One region of the Streptomyces sp. NPDC049970 genome, then DNA from elsewhere that is predicted to be linked to it. Evidence: riboswitches for the same ligand, from Rfam matches in the RefSeq annotation. Region 1 holds a riboswitch; the other holds the start of a gene.
What was found. Region 1 has a riboswitch for cobalamin ahead of AB0I83_RS14960 (ABC transporter substrate-binding protein). Riboswitches for the same ligand answer to the same signal wherever they lie in the genome.
Positions count from the first base shown of each region.

Region 2: linked by a shared signal. The riboswitch ahead of AB0I83_RS22885 (ABC transporter substrate-binding protein) and the one ahead of AB0I83_RS14960 (ABC transporter substrate-binding protein) in region 1 are both predicted to bind cobalamin.

Region 1 is NZ_JBFALP010000006.1:328,686-339,615, reverse strand. Features, by position in the region: gene AB0I83_RS14980 (alkene reductase) at 1-918, opposite strand, end outside; gene AB0I83_RS14975 (GH92 family glycosyl hydrolase) at 1,259-3,607, shown strand; gene AB0I83_RS14970 (ABC transporter ATP-binding protein) at 3,702-4,505, opposite strand; gene AB0I83_RS14965 (iron ABC transporter permease) at 4,502-5,578, opposite strand; gene AB0I83_RS14960 (ABC transporter substrate-binding protein) at 5,614-6,645, opposite strand; cobalamin riboswitch at 6,687-6,870, opposite strand; cobalamin riboswitch at 7,019-7,147, shown strand; gene AB0I83_RS14955 ((2Fe-2S) ferredoxin domain-containing protein) at 7,244-7,612, shown strand; gene AB0I83_RS14950 ((2Fe-2S)-binding protein) at 7,704-8,390, shown strand; gene metE (5-methyltetrahydropteroyltriglutamate--homocysteine S-methyltransferase) at 8,491-10,809, opposite strand.
Region 2 is NZ_JBFALP010000014.1:67,545-78,474, reverse strand. Features, by position in the region: gene AB0I83_RS22920 (homoserine O-acetyltransferase) at 1-242, shown strand, start outside; gene AB0I83_RS22915 (sulfite oxidase) at 302-1,561, shown strand; gene AB0I83_RS22910 (NAD(P)-dependent oxidoreductase) at 1,566-2,462, opposite strand; gene AB0I83_RS22905 (adenosylcobinamide amidohydrolase) at 2,510-3,232, opposite strand; gene AB0I83_RS22900 (PRC and DUF2382 domain-containing protein) at 3,474-4,460, shown strand; gene AB0I83_RS22895 (ABC transporter ATP-binding protein) at 4,518-5,339, opposite strand; gene AB0I83_RS22890 (iron chelate uptake ABC transporter family permease subunit) at 5,360-6,367, opposite strand; gene AB0I83_RS22885 (ABC transporter substrate-binding protein) at 6,439-7,485, opposite strand; cobalamin riboswitch at 7,543-7,730, opposite strand; gene AB0I83_RS22880 (hypothetical protein) at 7,818-7,979, opposite strand; gene AB0I83_RS22875 (acyl-CoA dehydrogenase) at 7,976-9,820, opposite strand; gene AB0I83_RS22870 (carbohydrate kinase) at 9,860-10,807, opposite strand.

The sequences.
Region 1 (10,930 bases):
CTCCCTGCCTCCGTCGGCCGGGATCCGGTCGGTGGGCAGCACCGGGTTGGCGATGAGGGTTCCGGACCAGATCTCGCGCAGGCGGGAGAAGAGCGGCTCGTCGGGAGAGGCGAACGCGACGTGGAGGTAGGCGAGCCCCTTGCCGTCGTTGGCTTCGAGCAGCGCGGGGTAGACGGCGTCGGCATCGGTGTCCGTGACGCCGTTGACACTGTGGCCGGGCGAGATGCGCAGGCCGGTGCGCTCGGCCCCGATCGCGTCGATGACGGCGTCGATCACCTCGGAGGTGAAGCGGATCCGGTTCCCGACACTGCCGCCGTAACCGTCGGTGCGGTGGTTGGTGCCAGTGGTGAGGAACTGGTGGAGCAGGTAGCCGTTCGCGCTGTGCACCTCGACCCCGGCGAAACCCGCGTCGACGGCCCGCCGTGCCGTGGCGGCGAAGTCACGGATCGTCGTCCGGATGTCGTCGGGCGTCATCTCGCGTGGTGTTACTGCCTCCTGACGTCCCGTCGGGGTGTGGATCGACTCGGGCAGCGGGATCGGGGAGGGGGCGATCGGGGTGAGACCGCTGGTGTCGGGGTGGCCGACACGTCCGCCGTGCTGGATCTGGAGGAACATCGGTCCGCCGCCGGCCGCCCTGACGGCCTGGGTGACCTGGCGCCACCCGGCCGTGTGGGCGTCGGTGTGCAGGGCGGTGATGTTCGGATACGTCCGGCCGACCTGACTGGGGGTCGAGGCTTCGGCGATGATCAGACCGGCTCCGGCGCGCTGGGCGTAGTACTCGGCCATCAGCGGGGTGGCCGTGCCGTCGTCCTCGGCGCGGTTGCGGGTCATGGGCGCCATGACCAGGCGGTTCGCCAACGCGTGCCGACCGAGGCGGGTGGGGGAGAGGAGCAGGGAGGTCGTGGTCTCGGAGGTCATGCACGTACCGTAAAACCTGACACCGTTGCGACGATCAAGCGCAAGGGGGTGTGTTCCGCGTCATGCGGACGGGTGGGCCGACTCGTCGTACGGCGGCAGTCGCGCGGGGGACCGCACACCTCCGACGGTCGCCCCCCGGACGCATCCCCCGAATGCGCGGGAGCTGTCCCACGACCGGCGTGTGGTCCGGGACATCCCGGAGCGCCAGGGCCCCCGGTGTCCGGTCCAGGGCGGTCGCCCGCTCTTGCCGTAACTCTTGACGAGTACACGAATTCAGGCCAAGAATGATCGCGCAGTGCGATATGACAACGTTGTCTAAGGCTGGAGAGGCGTTCTTCCCATGAGATGGACCCACTTGATACGCGGTGCGGGGACGGCGGCCGCCACGGCCGCGCTCCTCGGAGCCGCCGTCGCCGCACCCGCCGCGGCGGACGGAGGGGCGCACTCCGAGCGCGGCCGGCTGACCGATCTGGTCAACCCGTTCATCGGAACAGAGAACGAGGGCAACACCTATCCGGGTGCCGCGGTCCCGTTCGGAATGGTGCAGCTCTCGCCCGACACCGGCCACAACACGGGGTACGACTACTCGGAGACCCACATCAGGGGCTTCTCCACCGTCCACATCTCCGGCGTGGGCTGCGGCCTCGGCGGCGACCTCCCCGTGCTGCCGACCACCGGTGACATCACGTCGACGGACAACGCCGCCTACGCGGCCGAGTTCAGCCACGACGACGAGAAGGCGAGCCCCGGCACCTACACCGTCGGCCTGAAGACCGGTATCAAGGCGGAACTGAGCGCCACCGAGCGCACCGGTGTGCAGCGCTACACGTTTCCCGCCACCGACAAGGCCAACGTCCTCATCAACGCGGGCCAGTCGCTGCACAAGACCGTGAACACCAAGGTCGAGATCCTCGACAGCCGCACCGTGCGCACGGCCATCACCGGCAGCGGCTTCTGCCAGGACACCAAGCCGTACACGGTCTACACGATCACGCGCTTCGACCGGCCCTTCGCCACCTCGGGCACGTGGAAGGGCGAGAAGGTCACCGAGGGTTCGAAGACCTCGGCCGCCGGCGACGAGCGCAACGGCGCCTTCCTGCGCTTCGACACGACCGAGGACCGCAGCGTCGAGGCGACCACGGCGATCTCCTACGTCGACGCCAAGGGCGCTGCCCTAAACCTCCGCGCGGAGGGCGGCCGTCCGTACGACAGGGTCGCACGCGCCGCACAGTCCGCCTGGGAGGACCGGCTCGGCGAGGTCCGGGCGCAGGGCGGCAGCGAGACCCTTCGCCGGACCTTCTACTCGTCCCTCTACCGTTCCTTCCTCGCGCCGAACATCGGCAGCGACGTCGACGGCCGCTACACCGGCTGGGACCAGAAGACCCACCGCGCCAAGGGTTTCACGTACTACCAGAACTGGTCGCTCTGGGACACCTACCGCACCCAGGCCCAGCTGCTGTCGCTCCTCGCGCCGAGCGAGTCACGCGACATGGCGATCTCCGTCATCAAGATCGACCAGGACAGCGGCTGGCTCCCCAAGTGGGGATACGGCACGGTCGAGACGAACATCATGACGGGCGACCCCGTCACGCCGTTCCTCACCAACGCCTACCAGCAGGGACTGCTCAAGGGGTACGAGGAGCAGGCCTACCGGGCGCTCAGGAAGAACGCCGACGGAGTGCCGTCGGCCGACTCCGCCCCTGTGGGCCGCGAAGCCAACAAGGAGTACCTCGCCGACGGTTTCGCGCCCTACATCAAGGGTCGCCAGCACGTGAAGCCCGGTGACTCCGACTACGACCACGGCGCCTCCGCGACCCTGGAGTACGCACTGTCCGACGCGATGCTCGGCCAGATGGCGAAGGAGCTGGGCCACGAGGCGGACGCCGAGCGCTACACGGAGCGCGCGCAGAACTACCGGAAGATCTTCGACAGTTCGACCGGCTTCTTCCGCGCCCGCGACGCCGCCGGCGACTTCACCGGACCCGTCGACCCCGCACAGAGCGAGGGCTTCCACGAGGGCACGTCCTGGCAGTACCAGTGGCTCGTCCCGCAGGACCTGCCCGGCATGGTCTCCCTGATCGGCGGCACCCAGGCCGCCAACGAGCGCCTCGACTCGTTCTTCGCCTACGACGAGCTCCTGAAGGACCCGGCGAAGACCGCCCGCGAGGTGTGGGTGAACGGGCCGTACGACTACTACAACGCGGACAAGTACAACCCGCAGAACGAACCCGACCTGATCGCCCCGTACACCTACCTCTCCACCGGCCAGCCCTCGAAGACGACCGACGTCGTGCACGCGGCGCTCACCCTCTTCACCGACGCCCCGACCGGCATGACCGGGAACGACGACCTCGGGACGATGTCCGCCTGGAACGTCCTGTCCTCGATCGGGATCTTCCCGGTCCAGCCGGGCACGGACACCTGGGGGCTCTCGACCCCCGTCTTCGAGCGGGTGGACCTCACCCTGGACCGCCGCTACTACCCCGAGGGCCGGCTGACCGTGAGGGCTCCGGGCACCTCCGACTCGGCGCGCTACATCCAGTCCGCCCGGACCGACGGGACCGCGTACGCGAAGACCTACCTGACCACCGAGGACATCCGCGGCACCCGCGACCTGTCCTTCGAGGTCGGTACGGCTCCCTCGCGGTGGGGCACTTCGGCGGACGCGGCACCGCCCGCCCTCGACTGACACCCCGCGGCTGTCCTGCCTTACCCAGGATCCGTCCCCTCGCCCGGCCTCCGGTCGGCCGAGGGGACGGATCCTTCCGCTGTGCCGGCCGCGACTACGCTCCGGCGGGTCCGTGGGGAGGCGGCCCCTCCGGCAGGAACGTCACATGGGGCGCCCCGGTCCGGGGGTGGACGGTCACCTCGCCCTCCACCCCGTACACCTCGGCGAGGAGACGCGGGGTCAGCACCTCGGCGGGCGTGCCCGAGGCGACGACCTCGCCCGCGTCGAGGACGTACAGACGGTCGCAGTGGTACGCGGCGAGGTTGAGGTCGTGCAGGGCGACCAGGACCGTGGCCGGCAGTCTCCTCAGCACGCCGAGGACCGACAACTGGTGCTTTATGTCCAGGTGGTTGGTCGGTTCGTCGAGGACCAGCAGCGAGGGCTGCTGGGCGAGTGCCCGTGCGATCAGGACGCGCTGGCGCTCGCCCCCGGAGAGTCGGTCGAAGGGGTGGTCCGCCAGCCCGGTGACGTCCACCGCGCCGAGCGCCGTCCCGATCAGCTCCGCGTCCTCGGCGGTGTCCCCCGCGAGCAGCCGTTTGTGCGGCGTACGGCCCATGGCGACCACCTCGCGCACCGTGAGGTCGAACTCCGCCCCCGGCTCCTGCGTCACCGCCGCCACCGTCCGGGCGAGTCGCCGCACCGGCAGCGACCAGGCATCCTGCCCGTCGACCCCGACCCGGCCGGCGGCGGGGCGCAGGACGCGGTAGACGGCGCGCAGCAGGCTGGACTTGCCGCTGCCGTTCGGCCCGACCAGGCCGATCACCTCACCGGGGCGAGCGGTCATCGACACGTCGCGCACCAGCTGATGGGCGCCGGCCGTGAGAGTGACCGAGTCGACGACGAGTTCGGCTGCCCTCATGCCACACCCTCGCCCGTGCCGCGCCGTGCGTCGCGGCGCATCAGCCAGAGGAAGAACGGCCCGCCGCACAGCGCCGTGAGCACCCCGACCGGGATCTCCATCGGTGCGGCCACCACACGCGCGGCGATGTCGGCCCAGACGAGGAACACCGCTCCGCCGAGCGCGGCCGTGGGCAGCACCCGGCGGTGGTCACCGCCGACGAACAGCCGCACGATGTGCGGGAGCATCAGACCGACGAAACCGATCGGCCCGGCAGCCGCCACCAGCACGCCGGTGACGAGGGAGAGCAGCACGAACATGCGCGACCGGAAGCGGCCCACGTCCAGGCCCATCGTGGTGGCGGCCTCCTCGCCGGCCAGCAACAGGTTCAGATTGCGTGCCTGCACGGAGAGGACACCGATGCCGAGCAGCAGCGCCGCGCCGGGCAGCCGGAGAGTGGCCCAGTCGACACCGCCGAGGCCACCGAGCGTCCAGGCGAGGATCGCGCGCGTCTCGTTCCCCCGGTCGCTGGTCAGCAGCAGCAGGTCCAGCACCGCCGTGAGTACGGCCGCGACCGCCACACCGGACAGCACCAGCCGCACGGACGTGATGCGGCCCCCCGTACGGGCGGTGGCGTACACCAGCAGCAGGGCACCCAGCGCTCCGGCGAACGCGGCGACCGGGAGCGACACCGGCCCGAACAGAGTCACCCCGAACACGATCACGGTCACGGCGCCGAGGGACGCCCCGGAGGAGACCCCCAACAGGTAGGGCTCCGCTAGGGGGTTGCGTACGAGTGCCTGCATCGCGGTCCCCACGACCGCAAGCCCGGCGCCGGTCACCACCCCGAGCAGGACACGTGGCGCCCGTACGTCCAGCACGATGGTCTCGCGGGCCCGCGACCAGTCCGGCGCGGACCGGTCGGCGCCCACGGCGTGCCACACGATTCCCCACACCTGGCCCGGCGGGACGTGCACCGAACCGATGGCCAGACCCGCGACGACGGATGCGAGAAGCACGGCGGTCAGGACGAGCAGGGCCACGGCGAACGTCCCCCCGCCCGCCGCGGTGCCACCCTTCGCGCGCCGTCCCACGGCAGGCTCCGCCGGGGTGCCCACGGCCGGAGCGGTCACCGGAAGCTCTCGGGGTGCAGCCCACGGGCGAGGTCCCCGACCGCGTACGCCGACCGGATCCCGACCAGGGTCGCGGTCAGCGGCAGGACGACGAACCGCTCGTTCCTGATCGCCGGCACATCCGCGAGCGCCGGCTGGGCGAGCAGGTACGCCTTCTTCTGCTCGACGCTCCCGGAACCCTCGTAGTCGTAGATGGCTATGGCCTCCGGCTTGCGCTCCACGACCTGCTCCCAGGAGACGTCCCCGAACACGTCGTCCAGATCGGCGAAGACGTTGCGGCCGCCGGCGAGCCGGATCAGCTCGGTCCCCAGGCTCCTGCCGCCCGCGGTGAAGGCCGACTTGTCGCCGCTGTCGTAGACGAAGACCGGCATGTCGGATTCGCCCTCGACGGCGGACGCGGCCTCGGAGACCCGCCCCTTCAGATCGGAGACCAGCGTGTCGGCGCGGTCGGACACACCGAAGATCGTGCCCACGGTGCGGATCTCGTCGTAGGTGTCCTCCATCGTCACCCGCTTCCTGCCGCAGTACTCGCGGTTGAGGTGGGTGTCGATCCCGGCGTCGGCGAACGCCTTGCGCGAGCGCCCCTCCTTGTCCGCGAACGCGCTGCCGTACCCGCCGTAGACGAGGTCGGGTTCCGCCTCCAGGACAGTCTCGAACGACGGTTCCCTCTCGGCCAGTTCGGGGACGGCCTCGTACTCCTGCTTCAACTCGGGCAGCACGGCCGAGTCGGGGAAGGCGGTACCGGCCAGGTGGTCGCCCAGGCCGAGTGCGAGCATCAGCTCCGCCGGGTGCTGGTGGATGGTGACCACCCGCGCCGGAGGCTCGGTGTACGTCGTCCTCACCCCGCAGTTGTCGATCGTGACGGGGAAGCCCTCGGACACCTGCACCCCGCCCTCCGGGCTTCCGCCCGCGCCACCGGCGGAGCCGCACCCCGTGGTCAGGGCGAGTGCCGCCAGCGCGAGCGCGCCTGCCGCGACCCGCGGGGACGTGCGTCGGCGGGGTCGAACGGCCTGCGGGGAAAGGGACATGGCTGTGAACACGTGAAGCCTCCTGGGGAGTCCGCGCTCCTCGGATCGGGCCCGCGACAGGCCAGTGTCCTGACTCCCGGATCGACGCTTCCCCTCGGCCTTCCCACGCGGCGCGCAGTGGCATGTCGAGGGTCGCACTCCCCGGTCACAGTGGCGGGACCGTGCCGGATTCACACCGGCTTCCTGTCTCCCGTCGCGGCGATGACCTGGTGATAGTACGTTCCGTCGGGGCGCGGTCAAGTGGGCGGTCCCGGCCTCCCGCCGCGCGCCCCGACGGAAAGGGCCGCCCCTGTGGCGGGTTCCCGGGACGCCGCGCCCGGCGGCCCCCTTCCGTCGGATGTCATGATGACCCACGACAGGGCGACGGCGGTCCGAGGAAGCCGGTGCGAATCCGGCGCGGTCCCGCCACTGTGACCGGCGAGTTGATCCGTCCCGTCCTTGGTGCCCCTCCGGACGGAGCGGTGAGGACGGGACGGACTTCGACCCGGGAGCCAGGAGACTCACGCGGTCGCCTCCTCGACGTACACCGGGGCGGATCTCCCCGGAGAGAGGGTGGTTCGGCGTGCCCGACAACCCGGCCCAGGAGGCTTCGGACACCGTGGTGGCGGTGAGGACGGCGGGCCCGGCCCCCTGCCGCATCGTCGTGTGCCGGGACTGCTGCTGCGGCAGTCCCAAGGTGACCGGAGTGGACCACGCGGCGCAGACGGCGCGGCTGCGCACCGAGGCACCGGTGCGGGTCTCCGAGTGCCTCGACGTGTGCGACCAGGCCAACGTCGTCGTCGTGCAGCCCTCCGCCGCCGGCCGGGCCGCCGGAGGCCGGCCGGTCTGGCTGGGACTGGTCAACGACCCTGACGCGACGGAGGACATCGCCGCCTGGGTGCGTGCGGGCGGCCCGGGCCTGGCGTCCAGGCCCGAGATCCTCGACCTCTACACCTTCCTGCCTCCCCGGCGCCGTGCGGCCACCTGAGGCCGGCGGCGCCCGGTGGACCGAGGTGCCGAAGCGGCCGGTCCGCGCGGAGCCGTCCACCAGGCGACGCACGGGGGAGAGGGCACCCGGCATGGCTGATCCGGCTCGGGCGCCCCAGGACGCCGTGGCGGCGGCGATGGAGGACGCGGCCGCCCTCGGGGGTTTCTTCGCCATGCGGACCGGTGGCCCCGGCGAGGGCTGGCACCCCGTCCAGGAGTCGTACGCCCGCGGGTTCGCCGACCTCGCCACGGCCGTCGCCGACCGGTACCGCACCAGGGATCCGCGCGTCGGCGTGTCCATCGCCCAACTGGGGCACGCGGCCCGCCTCTGGTCACCCGTGCTGGCCTGCGCCCTGCTCCACGGGATCGTGCTGGACCTCGACGCCCTGCAACGCGCCGACACCGGCTCGGCACTCAGGCTGCCGCACCCCGCCGGGTGGTACGCCGACCGGCTCCCGCACCGCGAACACGCCCTGAGCACCGAGGTGATGGGGCACCTGGCGGCGTTGGAGGCCGGGCTGGACGTCAAGATCGCCCCCCGCCTGCTGGACGGGAACGCGGCCTCCGCGCTGGCGGGTTCGGCCGGAGTGCTCCTGGCCGCCCGGCCCGGTCTGCGGACGCCGCTCACCCGCCTGGTCACGCGACTGCTCGGCACCGGAAGGCTCGTCGGTACGGGATCCCTGACCGGACCGGACCTGGCCTTCCGCCGTCGCAGTTGCTGCCTGTACTACCGGACACCGGCCGGTTCGAAGTGCGGGGACTGCTGTTTCGCCGACTGAGACGCGCCGGGCCCGTCACTCGGACCCGCGACACCGGCGGGAGGTCCGCCGGGCACCGGCCGGGGCGTGTCGCGCGCCCCGGCCGGCGCCGCCCGGTCGGTCAGGACCCGGACAGCTCACCACGGACCGTGCGTGCCGCGGCGACCAGATTCCCCAGCGCCGCACGGGTCTCGGGCCAGCCCCGGGTCTTGAGACCGCAGTCCGGGTTCACCCACAGCCGCTCCGCCGGGATGGCCTCCAGTCCGGTCCGGAGCAGGTCCGCGGCCTCCTCGGCGCCCGGCACCCGGGGCGAGTGGATGTCGTAGACGCCCGGTCCCGCCTCGCGCGGATACCCGTGGGCGGCGAGCTCGTGGGCGACCTGCATGTGGGAGCGGGCCGCCTCCAGGCTGATGACGTCGGCGTCGAGGTCGTCGATGGCCTGGATGATGTCGCCGAACTCGGCGTAGCACATGTGGGTGTGGATCTGGGTGTCCGGCCGCACGCCGCCGGTGGTGAGCCGGAACGACTCGGTGGCCCAGTCCAGATAGGCGGGACGGTCCGCCGCGCGGAGCGGCAGGGTCTCGCGCAGAGCGGGCTCGTCCACCTGGATGACGGACGTGCCCGCGGCCTCCAGATCGCCGACCTCGTCGCGCAGGGCCAGCGCGACCTGGCGGGCGGTGTCACCGAGCGGCTGGTCGTCGCGGACGAAGGACCAGGCCAGCATGGTGACCGGTCCGGTCAGCATGCCCTTGACCGGGCGGTCGGTGAGGGACTGGGCGTACGTCGTCCAGCGCACCGTCATCGGATCGGGGCGGGAGATGTCGCCGGCCAGCACCGGGGGACGGACGTAGCGGGTGCCGTAGGACTGGACCCAGCCGTGCCGAGTGGCGAGGTACCCCGTCAGCTGCTCGGCGAAGTAGTGCACCATGTCGTTGCGCTCGGGCTCGCCGTGCACGAGGACGTCGATGCCGGTCCTCTCCTGGAAGGAGATCACCTCGCCGATCTCGGCCTCGATGCGCTCCTCGTACCCGGCGGTGCCGATGCGTCCGGCCCGCAGGTCCGCGCGGGCCGTGCGCAGTTCGTCGGTCTGCGGGAACGAGCCGATGGTGGTGGTCGGCAGCAACGGCAGTCCGAAGCGGGCACGCTGGGCGGCGGCGCGCTCCCCGTAGGGGAGGGAGCGACGGCCGTCGGAGCCGGTGACGGCATCGGCCCTGGCCTGTACGACCGGGTCGTAGATGACCGGGGAGTCGGCGCGGGAGGCGAGGTCGGCCTGGTTGGCGGTGATCTCCGCGGCGATGGCGTCGGTGCCCTCGGCGAGTCCCTTGGCCAGAGTGGCGATCTCCCCGGTCTTCTGCCTGGCGAAGGCGAGCCAGCGGAGGATCTCAGGATCGATGTCCTTCTCCGGCGCTGTGTCGAGGGGGACGTGCAGCAGTGAACAGGAGGAGGCGACGTCGACCCGGTCCGCGAGGCCGAGAAGCGTGGCAAGCGTGGTCAACGACTTCCCGTAGTCGTTGATCCAGACGTTGCGTCCGTTGACGACGCCGGCGACGAGCCGCCTGCCCGGCAGCCCGCCGGCTGCGGCGAGGTCGTCGAGATTGGCCGCAGCCGTGTCGGTGAAGTCGAGGGCGAGGCCCTCGACCGGGGCCTTCACCAGAACGGGGAGAGCCTCGCCGAGCCGGCCGAAGTAGGACGCGACGAGCAGCTTGGGCCGGTCGGTGAGAGCGCCGAGGTCCCGGTAGGTGCGGGCGACGGCGTTCAGCTCGGCGGATGTGCGGTCCTGGACCAGGGCGGGCTCGTCGAGCTGTACCCACTCCGCGCCGGCGGCGCGCAGATCTGCGAGAACCTCCGCGTAGACCGGCAGGAGCCGGTCCAGCAGGGTGAGCGGTTCGAAGCCGGCCGGCACCCCGGGGGCGGGCTTGGCGAGCAGAAGGTAGGTGACAGGGCCGACGAGCACCGGCCGGGCGGTGTGCCCGAGCGCGAGGGCTTCCCTCAGCTCGTCCACCTGCTTGGCCGAGTCCGCGGTGAACGTGGTGTCCGGGCCGAGTTCGGGGACGAGGTAGTGGTAGTTGGTGTCGAACCACTTGGTCATCTCCAGCGGCGCCACGTCCTGGGTGCCGCGTGCCATCGCGAAGTAGCCGTCGAGCCCGTCCGCGCGGACCGCCTCACTATGCCGCTGCGGGACGGCACCGACCATCACGCTGGTGTCCAGCACGTGGTCGTAGTACGAGAAGTCACCGGTCGGGACCTCGTCGATGCCGGCCTCCGCGAGCTGCTGCCAGTTGGTGCGGCGCAGTTCGGCCGCGGTGGCGCGCAGCGCGTCGGTGGTGACGTCGCCCTTCCAGTAGCCCTCGATGGCCTTCTTCAGTTCCCGGTTCTGTCCCTGCCGGGGGTAGCCGTGCACGGTGGCCTGGGCCGCCGCGGCTGCGGGCTGGGTTGTCACGGAGATCTCCTTCGCGAGATGAATCCCTGAGATCCCGGGGACGGGACGAGAGCGCGAAGGGGCGGCACACCCGGACGGTACGACAGCGCGCGACTCGACGCCCTGATCCGCCTGGTGTGTA
Region 2 (10,930 bases), on a different contig from region 1:
ACGTGGGTCGGGGCCGCGGCGGCGTCGCACGGGCCCTGCGCCGGGCGGACATGCCCGCCCTGGTGGCGGGCATCGACTCCGACCGGCTGTACCCGCTCGCCCAACAGGCGGAGGCGGCGGCCCTGCTGCCGGGCGCCGACCGCCTCAGGACCATCGAATCCCCCTGCGGTCACGACGGGTTCCTCATCGAGACCGGCCAGGTCGGTTCCCTCGTGCGGGAGTTGCTGGCAGCCGCCCACTGACCCCTCCGACGGACCGCACAGCCCGCCCTCCCCTCCGGCCCCCTCCCCCAGGAGCACCCATGAGTTCCGAACCGCAGTCCGAAGCCGCCTACGACCGGATGCGGTTGCGGCAGTGGTCCCGCGGCAGCGCGCGAGCGGCGGGTATCGACCGCCGTGATCTGCTGCGGCTGGTCGCCGCGGCCTCACTCGCCGCTCCACTGGTCCCGGCCGCCGCCGCCCCGGCCCGTGCGGCGGTCACGTCGCCGGGGGTGGTGAAGCCGCTGCCACCGGAACTGTTCACCGTGCGCGGCACCAACGCGGAGACGAACTTCGCGGCGCTGCGGGACACCGGGCTGCTCACTCCCGCGGACCGCTTCTTCGTACGCAACCACACGGCGACCCCTCTCATCGACCCGGCCGAATGGAAGCTCACGGTGTGGGGCAGCGGGCTGAGGGGCGGGCCGGTGGACTTCTCGTACGAGGCGCTGCGGGCCCTTCCGGCGGTCTGCCGCACCGCGTTCGTCGAGTGCGCGGGCAACGGCCGGAGCCTCTTCACCTCGCAGCAGGGCCGGCAGGTCAGCGGCACCGCCTGGACCCTCGGCGCGATCGGGACGGCTCGCTGGCGCGGGGTGCGGCTCGGCGATGTGCTGCGCCGGGCGGGCATCGGCCCGAACGCCGTGGACGTGCTGCCGCGCGGCCTGGACGCCGAGGTCGTCAGCGACGGCACGAACCTGGGCCGGGTCCGCAGGCCGCTGCCGGTGGCGAAAGCGCTGGACGACGTGCTCCTCGCGTACGAGATGAACGGCGAGCCCCTGCCTCCCGACCACGGCGCCCCGGTCCGCCTGATCGTGCCGTCCTGGGTGGGCATCGCCAACATCAAGTGGGTGGGCGACATCGAGGTGAGCGCCGAACCGCTGCTGACTCCGTGGAACACAGGCCTGTACCGGCTGTTCGGACCGGGGTACCCGCCCGAGGGCAGTGCGCCGCTGACCCGCCAGACGCTCAAGAGCGCGTTCGAACTCCCGCCCGGTGCCTCGTTCGACGCCGGCCGCAGGCACCTGCTGACCGGCCGGTCCTGGTCGGGTGGCGCCCCGGTGCGGCGGGTGGAGGTCAGCACCGACGGAGGCACCGTGTGGCGCGCGGCCCGGCTGCGCGACGAGCCCCGCGCGGGGAGCTGGGTGCGGTGGACGGCCGACTGGGTGCCCCGGACCGCGGGCCCCGGCGTGCTGCTCGCCCGGGCGACGGACCGGTCGGGGCGTACCCAGCCCGCGACGGCGGCCCACAACACGCAGGGCTATCTCTTCGACGCGGTGGTGAGGCATCCGGTGACCGTCGTCTGACGCGCTATTCGGCGCGGCCCGCGTAGTACGTGGCGATCATGTCCTGGTCCCCGTGTCCGGCCGCCTCCGCACGGGTGAACCGCTCGGCGGAGGCGGCGACCAGGTCCAGCCTGACCCCGGACGCCTCGGCGGCGTCCAGGATCAGCCGGGTGTCCTTGAGCGCCGTGGAGAGTGCGAAGCTCGGGCCGAGGTCGCCCGAGAGCACGGCGGCCGACTTGCCCTGCAGATACGGCGTGTCGAGCGGTCCCCCCTTCATCGCGTCCAGGAAGAGCCGCGGGTCGAGCCCGAGGCCCTCGGCGAGGTTGAGGCACTCCGCCACGCTGTTGACCATGTTGATCACCCAGGTGTTGGCGACGAGTTTGAGCCGGGTGGCCGCGCCCGGTTCGTCGCCGACCCACAGGGTGCGCTGTCCGATGGCCTCCAGCACGGGCAGTGCCGTCGCGCGGGCACCGGACGGGCCGGCGACGAAGACGGTGAGCGCGCCCTGCTCGGCGGGCTGCTTGGTGCCGGACACCGGGGCGTCGAGGTAGACCAGGCCCAGGCCGGAGGCCCGGTGCGCGAGGTCGGCCGTGGCGTCGATGCCGACGGTGGAGCACTGCAGCCAGATCTGCCCGGGGCGCAGCCCGGGTGTCGCGGCGGTGAGCGTCTCCGTCACGGACCGGCCGTCGTTCAGCACGGTGAGGACGACGTCGGCGCCGCGCACCGCTTCCTCGGCGGTGCCGGCCACCGTGGCGCCGTGCGCGGCCAGAGGCTCCGCCTTGGCCCGCGTGCGGTTCCAGACCCGGACGGGGAGCCGGGCCCTGAGCAGGCTCAGGGCCATCCCGGATCCCATGATCCCGGTGCCCAGGACCGCGACGGTCGGCGTGCCCGGGGCTGCGTCCGCGGAGTGCGGGGTGGTCATGGGAGGTTCCCTTCGTCGATGCGGACCGGTCACGGGACCGGCGGGTCTCAAGCCTGCCGCAGCGCGGTGTCAAGTACGGCGCCGTGTACGGCTCTGGCGAGTCGCGCGCCCCAGCGCGAGCGCGGCCCCGCGAACGGTTCGCCGGGCCGGTCCCCGGGGTCGGGCGCGGCGACGCACACCGCGTCGGTCGGTGTGCCGGAGCAGTCGAGTCCGGCGTCCAGGAGCGCCTGGACCTTCGCCTCGGTGGCGGTCGCCACCGCGTTGACGAGAGCGGCGTCGCAGAGGGCGACGGGAAACGTGACGACGATGTTCACGGTGCCCGGCGGCAGCGGTCCGACGGAGCCCTCGGCAGGCACCGCCGCCCACCCCCGTACTCCGAGCCCCCCGGTGACCGTGGCCCTCACCCCGCCGTCGTCCGCGGTGGTGTACGCGGTCACGTCGGCGGCCGTCATCAGCCCGGCGCCGGGACCGGTGAGCCCCTCGGCCGCCGCGATCTCCGCCAGGTGGCGGTCGGGGTCGAGCCGGGGATAGCCACCGGGCACCTGGGCGTTCAGGATCCAGCCGCGTGGTCCGATCCCACCGCCGAGCACGGCGCTGCTGCACACCCGCCAGCCGGTTCCCAGCCGCCAGACGAGGTGGTGGAGGCCGACGCCGTCCTCCTGCCGGGCCAGCAGTTCGCCGCGCTGCCTCGGCAGGTCGATACGTGCGGAACCGATGGCGCACCCCCGGTGCAATGGCCCGCCGACGGTCGGCGAATGCGCGTCAATCATACGGTCGGGCCGGGGCGCGGGAAGCGGCGCACCCAGGAGGGCGCTCACCCGAATGGCGTAACCCGGGCCGTGGGCCGCGAGCCGCGTGGAGCGGGGCCACCGCCCATCCCGGGTGTCCCGGACCGCTCGCCGACCGGGCCGGGAAGTTGCAGCGTCCAACCGGGTGAGGCGCGATGGAATCCGGACGCGCCTCCCCTGCTGGACCCACCTACAGGACGCGCCCGGGCGAGGAGGAATCGGCATGGGAGCCGCTGACGGTTTCACGGATTCCGGAGAACTCGACGGTCTGACCGTCTACGACAGTGACGGCGAGAAGGTCGGCACGGTCGGGCGGGTGTACGTCGACGACGACACCGGCAAGCCGGACTGGATCACGGTCAAGACCGGCATGTTCGGCATGAAGGAGAGCTTCGTTCCGCTCGCCGGAGCCCGGCGTGTGGGGTCCGACCTGCACATCTCGCATCCGAAGGAGCGCGTCAAGGAGGCCCCCCGGGTCGACGCGGACGCGCACCTGTCCGTCGCGGAGGAGGAGGAGCTCTACCGGCACTACGGGCTGAGCAGGAAGGGCACCGGGACCGGCGGTGACGGGCGCACGGCCTCCGGGACCGGCACGGCGGCCATGGGCGCCGCCGGAGCGGCCGGGGCCGCCGGCGCGGCGAAGGGCGGCCGGACGAAGCCCACCGACACCACAGCCGGCATGGGCACCACCGGTGCCGGCGCGGGTGGGCACCGCGACATGGACACGTCCTCCACGTCGCGCCCGCTCGCGGGAGCCGGAGCCGAGCGGTCCGCCGGGGGCGCCGGTGGCCAGGAGGAGATGATCCGGTCCGAGGAGCAGCTCCAGGTCGGTACGGAGGAGTACGAGAGCGGCCGGGCCCGCCTGCACAAGTACGTCGTCACCGAGAACGTCACCAGGACGGTGCCCGTGTCGCACGAGGAGGTACGCGTGGTGCGCGAGCCTTTCCAGCCGGACGAGAAGGCGACGGGTACCGCGGGCCGGACCGACCTCGGTGAACAGGACGTCGAGGTCACCCTGCACGCAGAACGAGCCACCGTCCGCAAGGAGGCTGTCCCGGTGGAGCGGGTCCGTCTCGAGACCAGCAAGGTCACCGAACAGAAGGAAGTCTCCGCCGAGATCCGCAAGGAGAAGATCGACTACGCGGACGGCAAGGACATGGGCAGCGGCAAGGACATGGGCGGCGAGTTCGGCCAGGGACGTCGTCGCTGACCCCTCACACAGCGGCCACGCGCCGCACGACCACAGCGAGGGGCGGACCCGGGAGGTTCACGGGGCCGTCCCTTCGTCGCGTCGCCGTGCTCCGGGGACGGCGCGGCCCGGCAGGAAGCGTACGGCGGGCCGGCCGTCCGGTCCTTCCGGTGTGACGACGGCGCGCACCCGGTAGACGTCGGCGATGAGTTCCTCGGTGATGACCTCCGAGGGCGTTCCGCCGGCCACCACCCGGCCTTCCCTCATCACGGTGATCCGGTCGCAGAACATGGCGGCCAGGTTGAGGTCGTGGAGCGCGACGACCGCGGTCACGGGGAGCGCGGCGACCAGGGACAGCAGCTCCAGCTGGTGCTGGATGTCCAGATGGTTGGTCGGCTCGTCCAGCAGGAGTTCGCGCGGCTCCTGGGCGAGTGCCCGGGCGATCTGGACGCGCTGCCGCTCGCCTCCTGACAGGGTGTGCCAGGACTGCCCGGCGCGGTCGGCGAGTCCGGTGCGCGCCAGCGCATCGCGTACGGCGGCCTCGTCCTCGGGCCCCGGCGCGGACCAGGCGCGCCGGTGCGGGATGCGGCCGAGGCGTACGACGTCCAGGACGTTCAGGTCGACCTGGGTGACCGCGTGCTGGTCGACCACGGCCACACGACGGGCCACGGCTCTGCGGCCGGTGTCGGCGAGGGTGCGGCCGTCGAGGGTGACCACGCCCGCGCCGGGGGTGAGTACGCCCGCCATCACCCGCAGCAGGGTGGTCTTGCCCGAGCCGTTGGGACCCAGGAGGCCGACGGTGGCGCCGGGCGCCGGCGAGACGCTCACCCCGTCCAGCACGATCCTTCCGCCGGCCTCCCTGCTGACCCGTGCCGCCCGCAGGCCCTCGCCCGGAGACACGGCCGCGGGCTTCTCCCGCGTCACGCGCTCCTCCGGGTGCGGTAGAGGACCAGGACGAAGGCGGGCACCCCGATCAGCGAGGTGACCACCCCCACCGGCACCTCCTGCGGGTCGAGGACGGTCCTGGCCAGGGTGTCGACCCAGACCAGGAACACGGCCCCGGCCAGTGCGGTCACCGGCAGCAGCCTGCGGTGCCCCGAGCCGGTCAGCGCCCGGGCCGCGTGCGGCAGCACGAGACCGACGAAGCCGATGGCGCCCGCCGAGCTGACGAGGGCCGCGGTCAGCAGCGCGGTCGTGCAGAGCAGCACGATCCGGGTGCGGGCGACGTGGACCCCGAGTGCGGCGGCCGCGTCCTGGCCGAAGGCGAAGGCGTCGAGGGTGCGGGCATGGCCGAGGCAGATCAGCAGCGTGACGGCCAGGACGGCGGAACACAGCCACACGTCGCTCCAGCCGACCCCGCTCAGGGAGCCGAGCAGCCAGAACAGGACGCCGCGTGTCTGCTCCGCGTCGGCGGCGGTCATCACGACGAAGGAGGTCAGGGCGGAGAAGAGCTGCATGGCCGCGACGCCGGACAGGACGACACGGTCGGTGGAGCCGCCGAGGGTGTGGCTGAGCAGCAGCACGAGGGCGAAGGAGAACAGGGCCCCGACGAACGCGCCCGCCGAGACGGGCACCGCTCCCCCGCCGACGCCCAGGACCACGACCACGACCGCCCCGGTGGACGCGCCGGAGGAGACGCCGAGGACGAACGGATCGGCCAGCGGGTTGCGCAGCAGGGACTGCATCACGGTGCCGCACACCGCGAGCCCGGCCCCGCACACCGCGGCGAGCAGGGTGCGGGGCATGCGCAGGTTCCAGATGATGCCGTCCCGGATGGGGGTCAGCCGGGCCTCTCCGACGCCGAGGTGGGAGGCCACCGCGGACCACACGTCCGGGACGGAGATGCGCGCGGGGCCGATCGTGACGGCGACCGCGACGGACAGGAGGAGCAGGGCCGCACCGGCGGTCCACACCAGGCCGTCGCGCAGGACACCGGATCCGGCCGCCCGGCCGGTGGGCGCCGACTCGGGGGCGACGGTCGGCGCGGGTCGGGTGTCCGTCACTCCGCGAGTCCGAACGAGCGCAGCCCGGCCGCGACGCGTTCCACGCCCTCCACGGTCCGGATGCCGGGGTTCATGGCCTGGCCGCTGAGCAGGACGTACCGCTTGTGCCGCACGGCGTCCATGTTCCTGGTGGCGGGGTTGGACTCCAGGAACGCGATCTTCTTGCGGGCGCTCTCGGCGGTCTGCGACTTTCGGGTCAGGTCGCCGATGACCAGCACGTCGGGGTTGCGGTCCGCGACGGTCTCCCAGTTGATCTGGGGCCACTCCTCGTGCGTGTCGTCGAAGACGTTCTCCGCCCCGAGTTCCCCGGTGATGATGCCCGGAGCCCCGCAGCATCCCGCCAGGTAGGGGGATTCGGAGTTGGCGAACCAGTAGAGCAGCGTGGCGTCGGACGCGTCGGTCCGGGTGGTGGCCGCCGTGATCCGGGCCCTCAGCTCGGAGACGAGCGCGTCGCCCCGTTCCGGGACCCCGAACAGCCTTGCCAGGTCCCGCACTTCCGTGTAGACGCTGTCCATGGTCAGGGGCTCGGTGCGGGAACCGTCGCCGCTGCCGCTGTTGTCCTTGGCCGTGCAGTCGGCGGGCGAGACGTAGGTGGGCACTCCGAGGTCCTCGAACTGCTCGCGGGGCGCCACACCGCCCTTGCCGAGGGTCGACTCGAACGAGGCGCTGACGAAATCGGGTTCCAGGCCGAGGACCTTCTCCGACGAGGGGCGGTTCTCCGCGATGCGGGGGACCTTCGCGTTGGCCTTCTCCAGCCCCTCCATCACCGGGTCGGTCCAGGTGGAGGTGCCCGCCAGCCTGTCCTGGAGGCCGAGCGAGAGCAGGATCTCCGTCGATCCCTGGTCCAGGGAGACCGCGTGGTGCGGGGCGGCGGCGACGGTCACGGTGCGTCCGCAGTTCCTGAGCGTCACCGGGTAGCCGTCGGCGCCCGCGCCGTCTGCGGAGCGGGAGGAGCCGCCGCCGTTGCCGCCGCAGGCGGCCAGCAGGACAAGTCCCGCGATGAGCAGGGTGGTTCGGCGTACGGCGGTGGCTATGGGCGGCACGGAGTCCCTCGGCGTCTCTGGGCTCTTGCGCGAAGCCCGGTACGGAGTTCCGCTCCCGGTGCGGAAGCGGGTGCCAGCAGGTCTTCGGACTCGGGTTCGTCCGGGCGGAGCGCCTTCCCGGGGCACCCGAGGGTGTCCCAGTGGCCGTGGCCCCGCCCGTCCCCCTCACCGCTGCGCGTCAGCTCCGGATTCGCACCGGATTCCCTGACTCCACGTGGAGTACGACTGGCTTCTGCAAGTTATCACGCGGTGTTCCGACGGATTCCGGGACCGTGCCAGGAACGGCGGCGGGTGCGGCGGAGTCCGTCCCCGCGCACCCGCCGCCGGACGTCTCAGGGGTGGGGGCGAACCGATTCGCCGCCGGTCGCGGACGACTTCCCGCACCGGCGCGAGAGCACCGACACGGTTCCCCAGTAGGCCAGCAGGACGGCACGGAGGACCAGGATCTCCAGGCTCTCGCCCACCAGGCCGCGTGCCGTGCGGAGGCCGCTCATCGGGCCTCTCCCCCACCGGCGTGCCAGGATGCCCGGGGATCGTCGTACGCGTCGGCGTAACCGGGTCCCGCGATCGGCCAGTCGGCCAGCAGCTCGGCGGGCAGGGCGAAGGAGCCGGCCAGTTCCTGTGCGTGCGCGGCGACGGTCGCGACCAGTTCCTCGGCGGTCTCCGCGAGGGACTCGACCTGATCGCGGCTCAGGAACCCGGCGGCCAGCAGGTCGCCGCTGTTGCGGGCCACCCACTCGACGGCGAACAGCCGCTCCAGCTCCCCCAGCCGCTCCTTGGCCGCCCCTTCCGGCAGAGCGGAGCGCGCGTCGGAGAACGCCTCGGCGGCCTGGAGGTACGCGAAGGCCTCGACACCGCGCAGGGCCGGCCCCGAGGCCGCGTTCCACCGCCCGAGGGCGTCGGCGTCGGGCACCCGCAGCGCCCGGGCCCTGGCCCGGGCGAACCAGGTGTCCCGCACCGCGGCGAGGAGGGTGCGCAGGAAGCGCGGGTCGCTCAGGTCGCCGGGCCCAGGGACGGCGGTGGACTCCCGACCGGGGTCGGCGGCGAAGAGCATGTCGGCGGCCGCCTTGGCGTACAGGGCGATGTTGTCTCCCTCCGCGGTGATGGCGCCCTCCACCCCGGTGACCAGCTCGGTCATGCCGTTGTTCTCCAGCAGGGCCTGAGCACCGCAGCGTTCGCGGCTCTGCACGATGACCTCTCGGGCGCGCCAGGTGATCCAGGCCTTCGCCACGTCGACGAGCGTGCCGGCCTCCGTACGGCCGCTCTCGTCCGTACAGCTCTCCCACCGGTCCTGCGCTCTGAGGTGCAGGAGGCTCATGGCGAAGACCGTGGCCATGGCCGAGGCGAGCGGCCCGTGGTGGGTCCGGTAGGCGTTGACCGGCACCTTCGGTGTGCCCCGGGAACCGGAGACGAGCCGGTGGCCGCCGTACCGCACCGCGACCGCCAGGGTCGCGCGGGCCGAGCCCGCGGCGCAGGCGCTCATGGAGATCCGGCCGGGGGTGACCCGCCCGATGGTCGTCAGGAAGCGCCGCCGCCTGTCCCCGGGCCCGGTCCTGAACTCGCCCTGCGCGCCCGCTCCTTCGCCGTCGCCGAGCAGGGCGTCCCGCGCGAGGAACAGCTGGTCGAACGAGGTGAGGCAGTGGTCGACGGGGCTGCCCATCCGCGCCGGCAGCTGCCGGACCCGTACGCCCGGCAAGGGCCGCACGTCGTCGGTGAGCCGCACCAGGAAGAGGCGTACGCCGTGGTCCGTGCCGTCGGCCAGCAGGCGGGCGGCGACCAGACCGGACTTGGCACCGCCCGCGGGGCCGGTGTTGGGCATGAACTTCTGCGCGCCCGCGTTGGGGGTGTGCAGGACGAATCCGTCCCGTTCGCCGTCGTAGGTCGCGGTGGTCTCCATGGCCGCAGCGTTGTTGCCGTGGGCCACCTCCGTGCAGAGGTAGGTGCCGATGCGCCGCATGGAGAGGTAGTCGGAGAGGTCGCGGCGGCCGGCTCGGTCGTGGTCGAGGAGACTGCCGAGGAACAGGTTGTAGTGGATGCCCGCGACGGTGGTGAGCGCGGGGTCCACCGGGCCGAGCCAGGCGTGCAGGGCGGCCAGCGCCCGGAGGTCGGCGGCGAGGCGTGCTCCGCTGTCGAGCGACCGGTTGAGGATGCGCAGCCGGTCGTAGGCGAGTTCCAGTCGCTCCTCGGGTGTTCCCCCCGCGGGGCGGCGGAACGGTTCTGTGCTGATCAGCCGCTGCCAGAAGCCGTGCTCACGACGGAATTCGGGACCGAGGAGGACGCCGGTCAGCAGATCGGCGGTGGAGGGTGGGGCGGAGTCGGTAAGGGTCACGGTCATACCGAGTTGAACGACCGGGGTGGGGCGAGGACACCCTCGTCACCCGGGGGCAGGGACGCTGGTCAGAGCCGCTGCCAGCTCCGCCCGGTCGGGAGGCAGGGCGCCGGACCGCCCCACCGTGACGGCGGCGGACGCCACCGCGTGGCGCAGCACGTCTCCCAGCACGGCCGTGTCCATGGACCGCAGCCGGGTGCGGCCCCGCTCTCCGAGCAGCCCGCGCGAGGCGAGGGCGTGCAGCGTGCCGGACATGAAGGCGTCGCCGGCCCCCACCGTGTCCGCGACCCGGACGGACGGCGCGCCGACGCGCACCACCGTGTCGCGCAGGAACGCCAGCGCGCCGCCGGCACCCGTGGTGAGGAGGACCACGGCCGGCCCGGCGCGCAGCCAGCGGGCGGCGGCGTCTTCGGGTTCCTCGTCCGGGTACAGCCGGCGCAGGTCCTCGTCGCTGGCCTTGGCGATGTCGCAGACCGCGACGAAGCGCTCGGCCCGGCGTACCGCTCGGGCGCGGTCTCCCGTCAGCCCGGCACGCACGTTGGGGTCGTAGCTGACGGTCGCGTCCGTCCGCAGCGTCTCCACCAGGTCCAGGACGGTGGCCGCGCCCGGTTCGAGTCCGGTGGCGAGGGAGCCGGTGTGGACGTGCCGCGGCGGCTCCCCCGGCCGCTCCACCGCGCCCAGGGTCCAGGTGATGTCGAAGCTGTACGTGGCCCGGCCCTCGTCGTCCAGTTCGACCGTGGCGGCCGGGGTGGGCGCCGGGCTCCCGTCCGTCAGCACCCGCACCCCCGCGGCGGCGAGGTGGTCCCGGATCAGCCGCCCGTGGGCGTCGGGGCCGAGCTGGGTGACCAGCGTGGTGGCGCGGCCGAGCCTGGCCAGTCCGTACGCGACGTTCGCGGGGCTCCCGCCGGGGTGGGTCCGCTCCGGCGCGCCGGGAAGCCGGACGACGTCGGCGACGCATTCACCGATGACCAGCAGGGCGGGGCTGTCGGGCATGGGCGGTGGTTCTCCTGGGGGCGCGGGCGGCGGTGCGCGGTGGGGCACGGCGGTCGCGGGACGCGCCGCCGCCGATCTGCCCGGTGCGTACGGGCCCGCGGGGACCCGGGGTCCGGCGGGCCG